Regions from separate parts of the Microbacterium sp. LMX7-1.2 genome, predicted to be linked through region 1. Evidence: riboswitches for the same ligand, from Rfam matches in the RefSeq annotation. Region 1 holds a riboswitch; the other holds the start of a gene.
The links. A riboswitch is a leader RNA that binds a small molecule or an ion and turns the genes downstream of it on or off. The one in region 1 is predicted to bind thiamine pyrophosphate.

Region 1 (7,249 bases):
TCCAGGTCGGTGACGGCGTCGACTTCGACGCGCTGCGGTGGGTCATCATCGCGGTGCTCGCGATCTACATCGTCGCGGCGTTCCTCAGCTGGATCCAGGGCTACGTCATCAACGTCATCATGGTGCGCACCATGTGGCGCCTGCGTGAGCAGGTCGAGGCGAAGATCAACCGCCTGCCGCTGTCGTACTTCGACAAGGTGCAGCGCGGTGACCTGATCTCGCGCGTCACGAACGACATCGACAACATCACGCAGACGATGCAGCAATCGCTGTCCGGGGCCATCACGGCCGTGCTCACCGTCGTGGGCGTGCTCGTGCTGATGTTCTCGATCTCGTGGCAGCTCGCACTCGTCGCGCTCGTCGCCCTCCCGCTCATGGGTGTGATCTTCGGCGTGATCGGTCCGCGGTCGCAGAAGGCCTTCGGCACGCAGTGGCGCAAGGTCGGTCGTCTCAACGCCCGTGTCGAGGAGGCCTTCTCGGGCCACGCTCTCGTCAAGGTGTTCGGCCGCGAGCAGGACGCGCTCGACAAGTTCAAGGACGAGAACGAGGAGCTCTTCCAGGCCAGCTTCAAGGCGCAGTTCCTCTCCGGCATCATCATGCCGGCGATGACCTTCGTCGGCAGCCTCACCTATGTCGGCATCGCGGTGCTTGGTGGCCTCATGGTCGCCAACGGCCAGCTGCGCCTCGGCGACGTGCAGGCATTCATCCAGTATTCGCAGCAGTTCACGCAGCCGCTGTCGGAGCTGGGCGGCATGGCCGCGGTCGTTCAGTCGGGCACCGCTTCGGCCGAGCGGGTGTTCGAGCTGCTCGACGCCCCGGAGCAGGAGGCAGACGCCGTCGACGCTCCGAAGCTCGACGAGGGCAAGGGCGTCGTCGAGTTCGAGAACGTGGCGTTCTCGTACACGCCGGAGCGTCCGCTCATCACGGATCTGTCGTTCCGCGTCGAACCCGGTCAGACGGTCGCGATCGTCGGCCCGACCGGCGCGGGCAAGACGACGTTGGTCAACCTGATCATGCGGTTCTACGAGCTGAACGGCGGGCGCATCCTGCTCGACGGTCAGGACATCGCGGAGATCACCCGTGAGGATCTGCGGTCGCGCACCGGCATGGTGCTGCAGGACCCGTGGCTGTTCGCAGGGTCGATCCGCGAGAACATCCGGTACGGGAGGTCGTCCGCGACCGACGACGAGGTGTACGAGGCGGCCAAGGCGACCTACGTCGACCGTTTCGTGCACGCGCTCCCGGACGGGTACGACACCGTGCTCGACGAGGACGCGTCGAACGTCTCGGCCGGCGAGCGCCAGCTCATCACGATCGCCCGCGCGTTCGTGGCGCAGCCGTCGATCCTGATCCTCGACGAGGCGACGTCTGCCGTCGACACGCGCACCGAGCTGCTTCTGCAGAACGCGATGGCTGCGCTCCGTCAGGGACGCACGTCGTTCGTGATCGCGCACCGTCTGTCGACCATCCGCGACGCCGACCTCATCCTCGTGATGGAGCACGGCGACATCGTCGAGAAGGGCACGCACGACGAGCTCATCGCCGCGCAGGGTGCGTACTGGCGCCTCTACCAGTCGCAGTTCGAGCAGGCCGCGACCGACATCGACGCGGAAGAGGCCCTCACCGGCACCACGCCCGTCGTCGTGAGCGGCGAAGCCGAAGAGCAGACAGCGGCCCAGGTGGGCGCTTCCGTCGGAGCGCAGCAGCCGGTCGCCGAAGCCGCGGCAGCGAAAGCCGTGGTCGAGCGCCCGGACGGCGACTCACAGACCTGAGCAGGAACACGAGAGCGCCGCGTCCCTCCCGGGGCGCGGCGCTCTCGCGTCCGCGGTCAGCGCATCGACGGGGCTGAGTCAGCGCTGGGCTTCGGTGAGGCCGAAGAGTTCGAGCGGATGCGTGAGACGCCACCAGGGACTCGGCCCGTCGACATCCTCCGCGAGGCTGAGGGGCGTCACCACGGAGTTGAGAGGCCCGGACACGAGCAGCGTTCCCGCCTCGTCGCCACCCTCCCGGCGATCGCCGAGATCGAAGGTCGGGGTCGCCTGCGCGCCCACGCCGTTCCACAGGATGATGGGGGTGTCGGCATCCGCGACGATGTCCACCGTCTCGCCCCACAACGTCGTCACGGTGCCGATCACGGCATCCTTCTCGACCGCGGGTTCCTGTGCCGCGAGTGCGGCCTCGACCTGGGCGAACAGGGCACGCGTCTCGGACAGACGCTGCTCGTCATCCACCTGCCCCAGCACCGCCGCGTACATCCGGACGGTCGTGTCGTCGACCACGATGTCCTTCGCCGTGAGGAGGTTCCAGCTGTCGCCGAGCGTGCCGGTCTTGACGCCGACGACACCGGCGTCGGCCAGCATCCCGTTCGTGTTGACGACCGTTCCCGCCCCGGGCAGGTCCACCGACGGCGTGCTCACGATGCTCGCGAACACGGGATTTTGCATCGCGCGCTCGGCCAGAGCGATCAGCGATGCCGGGGTCGCCGTGTTGCGCTCGTCGAACCCGGACGGCGTGGCGATCGTGATCCCGTCGAGGCCGCGATCCCGCAGCCACACCGTCGCCGCCGAGGCGAACGCCTCATCCGATCCCCAAATCTCTCGGGCGAGACGGTCGATGTAGTTGTTCGCCGATCCCAGCAGGGTGCCCTGCAGCATCTGGTACTCGGTGAGCGTTCCGCCGACGGGCACGTCGAGCGCGGACTGATCGGACCGGCGGTACTGCCAGTAGGCCTGGTTGTCGGCACGCGTGAACGCGAACTCGGGCCCCTGCTCCCCGACGGCGAGCGGCATGCGGTCGAGCACCATGAGGCTCGAGACGACCTTCGTGACGCTCGCGATCACGGCCGGGTCGAGGGAGGATGCGGTCGTGCCGAGTCCGCCGATGCCGACGGCGGCACTGCCCTGCGCGGGCCAGAGGATCTCCGCCGGTGCGGGTGCCGTCGGCGTGAAGGTGGCGGCCTGCACGGTCGGCGGCAGCTCATGCAACGGCCACAGCATGGTCGCCCCCGCGTAGGTGCCCAGGAGTCCGAGAAGGGCGCCGATGGGCACGAGGATGCCGGGGCTCGCCGCCCGAGAACGCAGCCGCGCGCCCCGCAGCAGAGTGCTGGCCGCCTCCGGATCCGCGTCCAGCGTGAGAGGTCCGGTCGACGTGAGCTCCGCGACCTCGAGCGGGTCGACCCAGGTGAGAGCCGTGCCGCCTGACCCGGCCGCGGCCCATCGGGTCTCCGGGGCGCTCTCGGCGCCGGAAGGCTCAGCCTCGGCGGTCTCCACCGGCGGGCGCGTCAGCACCGACGTCGCGTCCGTGGGCGACGTGTCCGGGGCGGCCTCAGGGGAGTGCGGAGCGGTCACCCCCTCACGGTACCCAATCCCGGCACGGAATCCCGGCGCTGCGGGCCGACGAGACAGGAGTGTCGAACCCGGCTAGGATCGAGAGCACAACCACGGGAGTCCGGCGAGCCGGGCTGAGAGGGAGCGAATCGCGCTTCGACCGTCGAACCTGATCTGGGTCATGCCAGCGCAGGGAGGAGCATTCAATGAGCACATCCACGTCCGGATCCACCACGGAATCCGCTGCCATCAGCGCGTCCGCGAAGGGACTCGGCCGCCCCGAGCTCTGGCGCTGGCGGGTCGTCGACATCGTCGTCGCCAGCGTCATCGCCGTCGCGTGCGCCCTGATCTTCCTGCTCTGGAACGTCGGCTACGAGGTGCCGAGCAGCATCCTGAAGCCGCTGCTGCCGGGTGTGCAGGGATTGCTGGCCGGACCGTGGCTCATCGCCGGCGTCCTCGGCGCACTTATCATCCGCAAGCCGGGCGCCGCGCTGTACACCGAGCTCGTGGCCGCGATCATCTCCGCACTCGTCGGCAACGCCTGGGGTCCGCTCACGATCGTGTCGGGTCTCGTGCAGGGTCTCGGCGCCGAGCTGATCTTCCTCGTCTTCCTGTACGGCGTGTGGCGTCTGCCGGTGGCCATGCTCGCGGGCGCCGGCGCGGGCCTCGCGTGCGGCATCAACGACCGCATCCTCTGGTACGCGGGCGCCGACACGCTCTTCACGACGGTGTACATCGTGTCGACGACGATCTCGGGGGCGATCATCGCCGGCCTCGGAGCCTGGCTCATCGCCCGAGGTCTCGCCGCGACCGGAGCGCTCAGCCGGTTCGCCGCCGGGCGTGAGGTCACCGCACGCGTGTGACCGCGCCGGGGACTCCGGCCGCCCTCGACGCCCGCGGCTGGGGGTGGCGGTATGCGACGCGTCGCCGCTGGGCCGTGCGCGACATCGATCTGCGCATCGAGCCGGGGGAGCGCGTGCTGCTGCTCGGCGCCTCCGGCTCGGGCAAGTCGACCCTGCTGCAGGGCTTCGGCGGCGTGCTCGGCGGTGCTGACGAGGGGGAGACCCTCGGGGCGCTGTTCGTCGACGGGCGCGCGCCGACCGAGGCGCGGGGCCGCGTCGGCATGGTCCTGCAGGATCCGGACACCCAGACGATCCTCGCGCGGGTCGGTGACGACGTCGCGTTCGGCTGCGAGAACCTGGGCGTCCCACGCGAGGAGATCTGGCAGCGGGTGCGGCAGGCGCTGGATGCCGTCGAGCTCGACGTCGACCTCGACCGGTCGACCGCTGCGCTGTCGGGCGGGCAGAAGCAGCGCCTCGCCCTGGCCGGCGTGCTCGCGATGCGACCCGGAGCGATCCTGCTCGACGAGCCGACCGCCAATCTCGACCCCGAGGGCGTCGCGGACGTGCGGGATGCCGTCGCGTCGGCCCTCGATGCCACGGGAGCGACACTCGTCGTGATCGAGCACCGCATCGACGTGTGGCTGCCGCTCGTGACCCGCGTGATCGTCCTCGGCGCGGAAGCCGAGGGGACGGTCGTGCTCGCCGACGGCTCCCCGGACGAGGTTCTCGGGGCGCGCGGCGCCGAGCTCGCGGCATCCGGCGTCTGGGTGCCCGGTCATCCGCCTCGTGTGCCGGCACCGCCGTCGTCCGCACCCGGCCCAGTGCTGCTCGAGGCCCGAGAGCTGGAGGTCGCACGCCGACGCGGACTCGCCGTCGCCGGCCCGTTCGACCTCGACGTGCGTGCGGGCGAGGTGCTCGGCGTGACCGGACCGAACGGCGCGGGCAAATCGACCCTGGGACTCACGCTCGCGGGTCTCCTCCCGGCCGAGCGCGGCCGGGTCGAGGCGCAGCCGGTGCTCGCGGACGGAGCCGGACCCGATCCGATGCGCTGGAGCTCACGCGCCCTGCTCACGCGCATCGCCACCGTGCTGCAGACGCCCGAGCATCAGCTGCTCGCGAAGACCGTGCGCGAGGAGCTCGCGGTGGGGCCCCGGGCCCTGCGACTGCCCGACGCGGAGGCCGCCGCGCGCACGGACGACCTGCTCGACCGGCTACGGCTCCGCGCTCTCGCCGACGCGAACCCCTACACGCTCTCCGGAGGCGAGAAACGGCGGCTCACGGTCGCTGCCGCACTCGCCACACGTCCGCGGATGCTCGTGCTCGACGAACCGACGTTCGGACAGGATGCCGCGACCTGGGCCGAGCTCGTGGGCCTCATCGCCCGCCTGCGCGACGAGGGCACCGCCGTCGTCGCGATCAGCCACGACGAGGCCGTGCTGTCGGCGCTGCACGCACGGCGGATCGAGGTCGGGCGATGATCGACCCTCTCACGGCGCGGATAGAGCGCCCCGGCCCCATCGCCCCGCGGTCGGCGCTGGCGAAGCTCGCAGCGGCGCTGCTGATCGCGCTGCCGCTCGTGCTCACGATCGATGTCGTCTCCGCCGCCGTGGCGCTGCTGCTGGAGATCCCGCTGCTCGTGCTCGCGGGTCTTCGCGCCCGGGAGTTCTGGACCCGCACGGCCGTGCTGTGGATCGCAGCGCCCCTCGGGGCGGTCACGATCGCGCTCTACGGCGCCACGAGCGGCACGATCCACTTCGAGTGGCTGGTCATGCGGGTGAGCGACGGCTCCCTGGCGCTCGCCGCGGCGACAGCGGTGCGCGTGCTCGCGATCGGCTTGCCCGCGGTGGTGCTGTTCGTCACCGTCGATCCGACCGATCTGGCGGACGATCTCGCGCAGCGGCTGCGCCTCCCGGCGCGCTTCGTGGTCGGGGCGCTCGCGGGGATGCGGATGCTCGGCCTGCTCGTCGACGACTGGCGCGCGCTGTCCCTGGCCCGACGGGCGCGCGGCGTCGCGGACGAAGGCCGTGTGCGGCGGGCGTTCGGCATGGCCTTCGCCCTGTTCGTGCTGGCGATCCGACGCGGCTCGTCCCTCGCGACCGCGATGGAGGCCCGGGGGTTCGGCGGCCCCGGCATCCGCTCGTGGGCTCGGGAGTCGCGCTGGGATCGACGGGACACAGCCCTCGTGCTCGTCGCCGCCGTGATCCCCGTCACGGCGCTCACCGTGGCCGTGCTCACGGGATCGTGGAACTTCATCCTCGGCCCCACGGCCTGAGCGGTCCCGACCGCCTGGTATCATCGAGGTAACCCAAGGGGAGTACTCCGCCACGGGCGGCTCGTCATTACGGATGTCTCTGCATCCCGGGTCCCCGGTCCTCGTCCACGAGGATGGAGAAGACCTTGGCGTCGACATCGTCACGCCCTCGTCTGGAGAACCCTGTGGAAATCACCCCCCTCGTGTGGATCATCACGCTCCTCGTCACGATCGCCTTCTTCGTGTACGAGTTCTTCGCGCACGTCCGCACCCCGCATGAACCCACCGTGGGCGAGTCCGCCCGCTGGTCGGCGTTCTACATCGGCCTCGCGCTGCTGTTCGGAGTCGGCATCGGCGTCGTCTCCGGATGGAAGTTCGGCGGCGAGTACTTCGCCGGCTACCTGACCGAGAAGGCGCTGTCGATCGACAACCTCTTCGTGTTCCTCATCGTGATGACCGGCTTCGCTGTGCCGAAGATCTACCAGCAGAAGGTGCTGATGATCGGCATCGTGATCGCGCTCGTCATGCGCGGCGCGTTCATCGCGGTCGGCGCGGCGCTGATCGAGAACTTCTCCTGGATCTTCTACCTGTTCGGCGCCCTGCTGCTCGTGCTCGCGTACCGTCAGGCATTCGTCGACGGCGACCACAACCCCGCCGACGGCCGGTTCATGCGCTTCGTCCGCCGCATCCTCCCGGTGAGCGACCAGTACGAGGGCGACCGCCTCACCGTCAAGAAGGACGGCCGCCGCTTCGTCACCCCGATGTTCCTCGTGATCATCGCGATCGGCTTCGTCGACCTGATCTTCGCGGTCGACTCGATCCCCGCGATC
Region 2 (7,249 bases), 870 kb from region 1:
CGTAGAACGCGTCCCACGCGTCGGATGCGGTGAGACGGTGGTCGGCGCCCGCATCGATCACGAGTGCGGTCTCGCCCAGAGCATCCGTGTACTGGCCCGACTGGCCGTGCGGCAGCGCGAGGACCACGATGTCGTGTCCGGCGAGGATCTCGGGCGTCGTGTCCTGCAGGGTGAGGTGCGAGAGCGAGCGCAGATGCGGCTGGTGCTGGACGAGCGGCTGGCCGGCGTTCGAGTGCGCCGTGACGGTGCGGATCTCGATGTCGGGATGCGCGGCCAGCAGGCGTAGGATCTCGCCGCCCGCATAGCCGGATGCGCCGGAGACGGCGACGGAATACGTCATGCTTCTACCTTAACGGTCGGACCCCTCGCGGAAACGGGGGTGCAGTGTCGGGGGCCGGGGCGGCGACACCGGCACTCGACCGCCGGATGGCAGGCAGGAGCGCGGGGTCGCCTAGAGTCGGCGGCCGCCGCGGCGTCGGCGCACGACGATGACGCTCGGGGCGAGCGTCAGGGTGGCGGAGTCGGCCGAAGGCATGCCGCGACGATAGCGCGCGCCGCGCGGCGCACGCAAATCAGCGACGTCATGGTGCCGCGAAGAAGGCGAGCTCGTGGGCGCTCGAGATCTCGAAGGCACGGAGCATGCGCGCCCGGCCTCGGGCATCCGCGGCGGACGCCGCGCGCATGGTGTACTCGATGGCCCGCTCGGTCGCCTCCTCGAACGCGGGGTCGGCGTAGGTGGCCAGCCAGTCGGCATAGGGGTGCTCGGGGTCGAGCGCGGCGGCATCGAGCTCGCCCGCGTGCAGTCGCCGACCGAGATCCGCGTACAGCCAGAAGCAGGGCAGCACGGCCGCGACGAGTTCGCCGTAATCGCCACCGAACGCGACCGAGCGCAGGTGGTCGAGATAGGCGGTGGTCGACGGCGCCGGGTCGGCGGCGAAGATCGCGTCGCCCGCCCGCCGCTGCGGGGTCAGCCACGAGGCGTGCAGTTCGAGCTCGCCGACGATCGCCCCGCGGGCGGAGTCCGCCCAGAACGCCTGCTCGGCCGATGTCGGGGCGCGCCGCGAGGCCTCCGCGAGCACACGCGCGTACTCCCGCAGGTACAGAGCGTCCTGCTGCAGATAGAACAGGAACGGCGCGCGGTCGAGGGTCCCTGCGGCGAGCGCACGGATGAACGGCAGGTCGTCGATGCCCGCGCGGTGCGGCGCGATGGCCTCCCACCAGTCGTTGCGGACTTCCTCGGGGGACGGACGCGACACACCTCCGCTCTCCCACAGCGCCGAGAAGTGATTCACAGGACCGCGCCCACGGCCGACGTGCAGCGCACCGCTCGCGCGCAGGGATCCGCGCAGCCAGTCGCGTGTCGACGACACCGCGTCGACCGGCCCGTCACCGCGGGCCAGGCGTGTCGCGAGGGCGGCGGAGAGCGAGCATCCCGTGCCATGCGTGTTCTCGGTGGCGATCCGCGTTCCCCCGAACTCACGAAGACCGCCTCGGCTCGCGTCGACGAGCGCGTCGGGCACGTCATCGCCGGGAAGATGGCCGCCCTTCACGAGCACGGCGGCGCCGATCCGCCGCGACAGGTCCTGCGCTGCGGTGAGCGCGTCGTCCCAGCCGTCGACCGGGCGGCCCGCGAGCACCGCGAGTTCGGGGAGGTTCGGCGTCACCACGTCTGCGCGCACGAGCAGCCGCGCCAGCGCCGATTCCGCGTCGGCGTCGAGAAGTCGGTCTCCGCTCGTCGCCACCATGACCGGGTCGAGCACCACGATCGGCGGGTGCACCGCGTCGACCCAGTCGGCGACGACCCGGATGACGTCGGCATCCGCGAGCATCCCGATCTTCACGGCGTCCACGACGATGTCCTCGGAGATCGCGTCGAGCTGCGCGCGCAGGAAGTCGGCGGGTGGCACGTGCACATCGCGCACCCCCTGCGTGTTCTGCGCCGTGAGCGCGGTCACGGCCGCCATGCCGTACCCGCCGTTCGCGGCGATCGACTTGAGGTCGGCCTGGATGCCGGCTCCCCCGGACGGGTCGCTGCCGGCGATGCTCAGGACGCGAGGGATGCCGGCGCTCCGCCACTCCGAGAGGAACGCCGCCGCCGCGGATGCGGGGTCGGGGGCGGCGCACAGCGCCGAGACCACCGCGACGCCCGCGGCGCCCACGCGGCGGAGCGTGGCGACATCGTCGATCCCGACTCCCCCGATCGCGACGCACGGCAGCGGGCTGGCCCCGGCGATGGCGCGGAACCCCTCGACGCCGAGTGCCGGCGGATGGTCGGGCTTGGTGCTCGTGGGGCGGATCACCCCCACCCCGAGATAGTCGACCGTCCCGGTCGGGAGCGCGGCCACCGCAGAGAGATGCTCGAGTGTGTTCGCGGTCAGGCCGATCAGGGCGTCCGGGCCCAGCTCGGCTCGGGCGCGGAGGACCGAGGCGTCGCTCTGTCCGAGGTGCACTCCGTCGACGCGGGCGCCGAGCGATCGCGCGGCGAGGGCCGCGTCCAACCGGTCGTTGACGAGCAGCAGCGCGCGCCCGTCGATCGCCTCGGAGAGCTCGACGAGCTGCACCGTGATCTCGGCGTCGGTGGCCTGCTTGTCACGGAGCTGCACGATGCGCACGCCTCCGTCGACCGCTCGACGCACGGTCTCGACGACGCCTCGATCGCCGCAGAGCACCGGATCGGTCACGAGGTACAGGGACAGGTCGGCGATCACAGCGCGACCTCCTCGACGCGTGCGGCACCCGCGACGTCGTCGGGGTCGAGTCCTGCGAGCGCGTCGAGCAGAGCGACCGCGAAGCTGCCCGGACCTGATGCGGTACGGGCCGCCCGCTCCGCAGCGATCGTGTAGACGAGCGTCGCCGCGCCGACGGCGGTCAGCGCCTCGGCGCCGGTCGCCCGGGCCGCGCCGAGGAAGGCCGCCATCACGGCCCCCAGAGCGCAGCCTCCGCCGGTGACGCGGGTGAGGAGCTCATGACCGTTCTCGATCCGCAGCATCCGCTCCCCGTTCGTGAGGAGGTCGATCGGTCCCGAGACTGCGATCACGGCACCGGAGCGCCGAGCCAGCCCGATCGCCGACTCGGCCGCAGCATCCGTCGTGTCTGTGGCGTCGACGCCGCGTCCGCCGCCGCTCTCTCCCGCGAGCGCGAGGATCTCGGAAGCGTTGCCGCGCACCGCGGTCGGCCCAGCGGAGAGCAGCTCGTGCGCGAGTGCGGTGCGGATCGGCAGCGCGCCGATCGCCACGGGGTCGAGCACCCACGGTGTGCCGGCGAGCCCCGCGGCGGCTGCGGCCTCGACGCTCGCGGCCCGCTGCTCGGGCGTCGGCGTGCCGAGATTCACCAGCAGTCCGGAGGCGACGCCGGCGAACATGCCGGATTCTCCGACGATGTCGACCATCGCCGGCGCAGCGCCGAGTGCGAGCAGCACGTTGGCCGTGAATCCGGTCACCACGGTGTTCGTGATGCAGTGGGTCAAGGGCGGTGCTTCACGCAGAGCCGACAGCAGCTCCGCGGCGGCGACCGCCGAGGTCGAGGTGGAATGCGGACGCAGAAGATCGCTCATTGCGACATCCCTTCGCTAGTACGAACTAGATCAGGTTCGACGGGTCTGTTCTCAGCCGCGGTTGCGGCACCCCGTGTCACTGATCGCAGTCTAGCGATGTGTCCCGGTCTCCCCCGAGGTCGCGGCGCGCGTATCAGTCGAGCAGCTTGAGCAGCTCGAGCTCGTCGTCGCGCGTCAGGCCCGCACGTCGCGGGCGGTCGACGCCGCGCTCGTTCTCGTCGGCGATGACGCGAGCGATCGTCTCGTCCAGGTCCCTGAGCTCGCCCCCGGCGGCTCTGTACCGGTCGTTCGACCGGGACATGAATCCCGTCATCTCGGCGGGGAGCCACAGCGGCAGCGACCGGTCGCCCATCCAGTACTCCACGTCGTGGGCGAGCAGCCAGTCGTCACCGGCGGTCCGGGTGTCGCCGCGGTGCGCTGCGGCCGTCCGCACCCGCTCGATCACGTCGCCGAGCGGATGCCGGTCGCCGATCGCGTTCACCGCGCCCGTCGCCGAGGTCGACACGATGAAGTCGGCGAGGTCATCGACGTCGATCACCTGCGTCAGGCGATCGTGTGTCTCCGGCAGCAGGATCGTCCCGTCGCCGTCGCGGAGGAAGGCGGCAGCCCAGTAGCCGAACCGGTCGCTGGGGTCGCCGTCTCCGACGATCAGCCCAGGACGCACGACCAGTGCGCGATCGCCGAGGGTGTTCACGGCCATCTCGGCGGCGACCTTCTCCGCGCCGTAGTCGTACCCGTCGCCGGGCCGCGCCGCCGCGAGCAGAGGCGCCGTCTCGTCGGCATCCGGGGTGGCGTCGTCGGCGTAGACGGACATCGACGACACATACGTCCACCGCCCGGCGCGGTCGCCGAGCGCCTCGACGGCCGCGCGCACGTGATCGGCCCGGGACGAGACATCGACCACGTGGTCCCAGTCGCGCGCGGCGACGAGGTCGAACACGTCAGCGGCGTCGCGGTCGCCGATCATCAGCGACGCCCCCTCGGGAGCAGGACGCCCGCCGCGGGCGAGGCACGTCACGGTCGCGCCTGAGAGCAGCCAGCGCTGCGCGATGCGGCCCGAGAGCCAGCCCGTTCCGCCGAGGATCAGCACATCCGTCATGAGCCCATGTCACCAGCATCCGCCGACGAGCGGAAGGGGCCTCCGCTCACAGCGGATCCGGTTCCCTCTGCCTTCCGGTCGCAGTTCGTGCCGCATCGGCGCCCCTCGGACGGCACGAACTGCGACCGGAGAAGCAGGATCAGTCGCGGATGACGGCGCCGAAGCGCTCCGCGGCAACCGCGACGCCCGCGAGCTTGGCCTCCGTGGCCTCCGCGGCGGTGAGGGTGCGATCCTCGGCGCGGAAGCGCAGCGCGAACGTCAGGCTCTTGGAGCCCTCAGCCACGCCTTCGCCGCGGTAGTCGTCGACCAGGCGCACCGACTCGAGCAGCGTGCCCGCCCCCTCGGTCAGGGCAGCGCTCACGTCGCCCGCGGGGACATCGGCGCCCACGACGAGCGAGACGTCCTGCGTCGCCGCCGGGAAGGTCGACAGCGACGCGGCGATCGGCTTCTCTCCCGCGAGGGCCAGGATGCCGTCGAGGTCGAGCTCGACCACGGTGGCCCGACCCGGCAGATCCGCGTCGGCCGCGACATCCGGGTGGAGCTCGCCCACATAGCCGACCTCGACGTCGCCGACCGTGAGCACACCGGTGCGTCCGGGGTGCAGCGCGGCGCGCTGAGACTGGGCGACGTCGATCGTGACGCCGGCGGCCTCACCGATCACGCGCACAGCGTCAAGAGCCTCACCCAGACCCGCCGCCTCCGCAGCACGACCAGGCTGGCGCGCCACCACGTTGCCCGTGAGAAGCACCGCCACGTGGCGGTGCTGCGGCGGGATCGAGGCGTTCAGCGCGGCGAGCGTCTCGTCGGAGGGACGGATGCCCAGGGGCGGGACCTCGGCTGTGCCGTACTCGACGCCGGGCTCGGGCAGGAAGACGACACCGGTCTCGAACAGAGCGAGGTCGGTCAGGCCGCGCGAGATGTTCCGGTGCGCGATCTGGAGCAGACCGGGCACGAGCGAACGACGCAGGAAGGGGGCTGCGCCGTCGAGCGCGTTCGCCAGTCGGATGCTGGGCACGTGCTCCCCCGAGGGCGAGCCGTGCAGGTCGTTCTGCGCGTCGGTCGTGAACGGGAACGACGGCGTCTCGACGAATCCTGCCGCGGCGAGGGCGTTCGCGACACGGCGACGCCCCTGCTGCAGGACCGTGAGACCACGACCCGAGGGCGGGGTCGGCAGCACAGAGGGGATGCGGTCGAGCCCGTGGATGCGGGCGACCTCCTCCGCGAGGGACCACTTGTCGGTGAGGTCGGGCCGCCAGGTCGGGGGGATGACGGTCCAACCGGCCTCGGAGTCCGTGACCTCAGCGCCGATCGTCGTGAGCGCACCGGTGATCTCGGCATCCGTGTAGTCGACGCCGATGAGGCCCTGCACGAAACCGGCGGGGAGCTCGATCTCGGCCACGAAGACCTCGGCGAACAGCGCGCCGCCCTCGTCGGTGAGCGTTCCGCCCGCGAGCTCGACCATGAGGTCGGCCGCGCGGCGGGCCGCGACGAACGGCACGAGCGGGTCGACGCCGCGCTCGAAGCGCTTGGACGCCTCGCTCGGCAGCTTGTGCCGGCGGGCTGTGCGGGCGATCGTGATCGGGTCGAAGGTCGCGGCCTCGATCAGCACGTTCGCTGTCGTCTCACTCATCTCGGTCGTGCCGCCGCCCATGACGCCGGCGAGGCCGATCGGACCGGACTCGTCCGTGATCAGGAGATCCTCGACGTGGAGCGTGCGCTCCTGCCCGTCGAGCGTCGTCATCTTCTCGCCGGGAGTCGCACGGCGCACCGTGATGCCGCCCGCGAGCTTGTCGAGGTCGTAGCCGTGCAGCGGCTGGCCGATCTCGAGCATGACGTAGTTCGTGATGTCGATCAGCACGCCCAGCGAGCGCACGCCCGCGAGCGACAGACGCGCGATCATCCACGGCGGGGTCGGGCGCGAGGGATCCACGCCGCGCACGACGCGGGTGACGAACTCGCTCGCGCCGACCTTGCCGCGCACGGGAGCGGTGTCGTCGACGATCGCGGTGTGGCCGGCGCCCGGCTGCAGCTCGGCGAAGTCGCGCTCGGCGGGGTCGCGGAACTCCGCCCCCGTCGCGTGCGAGTACTCGCGGGCGATGCCGCGCACCGAGAACGCGTAGCCGCGGTCGGGGGTGACGTTCACATCGACGGCGACGTCGTCGAGGCCGAGCAGGGCGATCGCATCGGTGCCGACCGGCGCGTCGAGGCCGAGGTCGGAGAGCACGACGATGCCGTTGTGCTCGTCGCCGAGACCGAGTTCACGCGCCGAGGCGATCATGCCGTCGGACACGTGCCCGTAGGTCTTGCGCGCCGCGATCGGGAACGGCCCGGGCAGCACGGCCCCGGGCAGCGTCACCACGACCTTGTCACCGGCCGTGAAGTTGTGCGCGCCGCAGACGATGCCGCGCACGCCGCCGTGCTCCTCGCCCACGTCGACCTGGCACCAGTTGATGGTCTTGCCGTTCGACTGGGGCTCCGGCTCGAGCGAGACGACCTGACCGACGACGATCGGACCCTGGAGCTCGAAGCGGTGGACGTCCTCCTCCTCGAACCCGACGGACACCATCGCCGCGAGGACGTCCTCGGGCGTCGCATCC

Region 2: linked by a shared signal. The riboswitch ahead of thiM (hydroxyethylthiazole kinase) and the one ahead of MRBLMX7_RS12355 (ECF transporter S component) in region 1 are both predicted to bind thiamine pyrophosphate.

The regions. Positions count from the first base shown of each region.
Region 1 covers NZ_JBEGIL010000001.1:2,525,930-2,533,178, forward strand. The annotation lists gene MRBLMX7_RS12345 (ABC transporter ATP-binding protein) at 1-1,772, shown strand, start outside; gene MRBLMX7_RS12350 (D-alanyl-D-alanine carboxypeptidase family protein) at 1,851-3,347, opposite strand; TPP riboswitch at 3,430-3,539, shown strand; gene MRBLMX7_RS12355 (ECF transporter S component) at 3,533-4,189, shown strand; gene MRBLMX7_RS12360 (ABC transporter ATP-binding protein) at 4,186-5,646, shown strand; gene MRBLMX7_RS12365 (energy-coupling factor transporter transmembrane component T family protein) at 5,643-6,440, shown strand; gene MRBLMX7_RS12370 (TerC family protein) at 6,605-7,249, shown strand, end outside.
Region 2 covers NZ_JBEGIL010000001.1:3,395,050-3,402,298, reverse strand. The annotation lists gene argC (N-acetyl-gamma-glutamyl-phosphate reductase) at 1-340, opposite strand, end outside; gene MRBLMX7_RS16700 (bifunctional hydroxymethylpyrimidine kinase/phosphomethylpyrimidine kinase) at 582-2,708, opposite strand; gene thiM (hydroxyethylthiazole kinase) at 2,705-3,553, opposite strand; TPP riboswitch at 3,544-3,637, opposite strand; gene MRBLMX7_RS16690 (NAD-dependent epimerase/dehydratase family protein) at 3,687-4,652, opposite strand; gene pheT (phenylalanine--tRNA ligase subunit beta) at 4,792-7,249, opposite strand, start outside.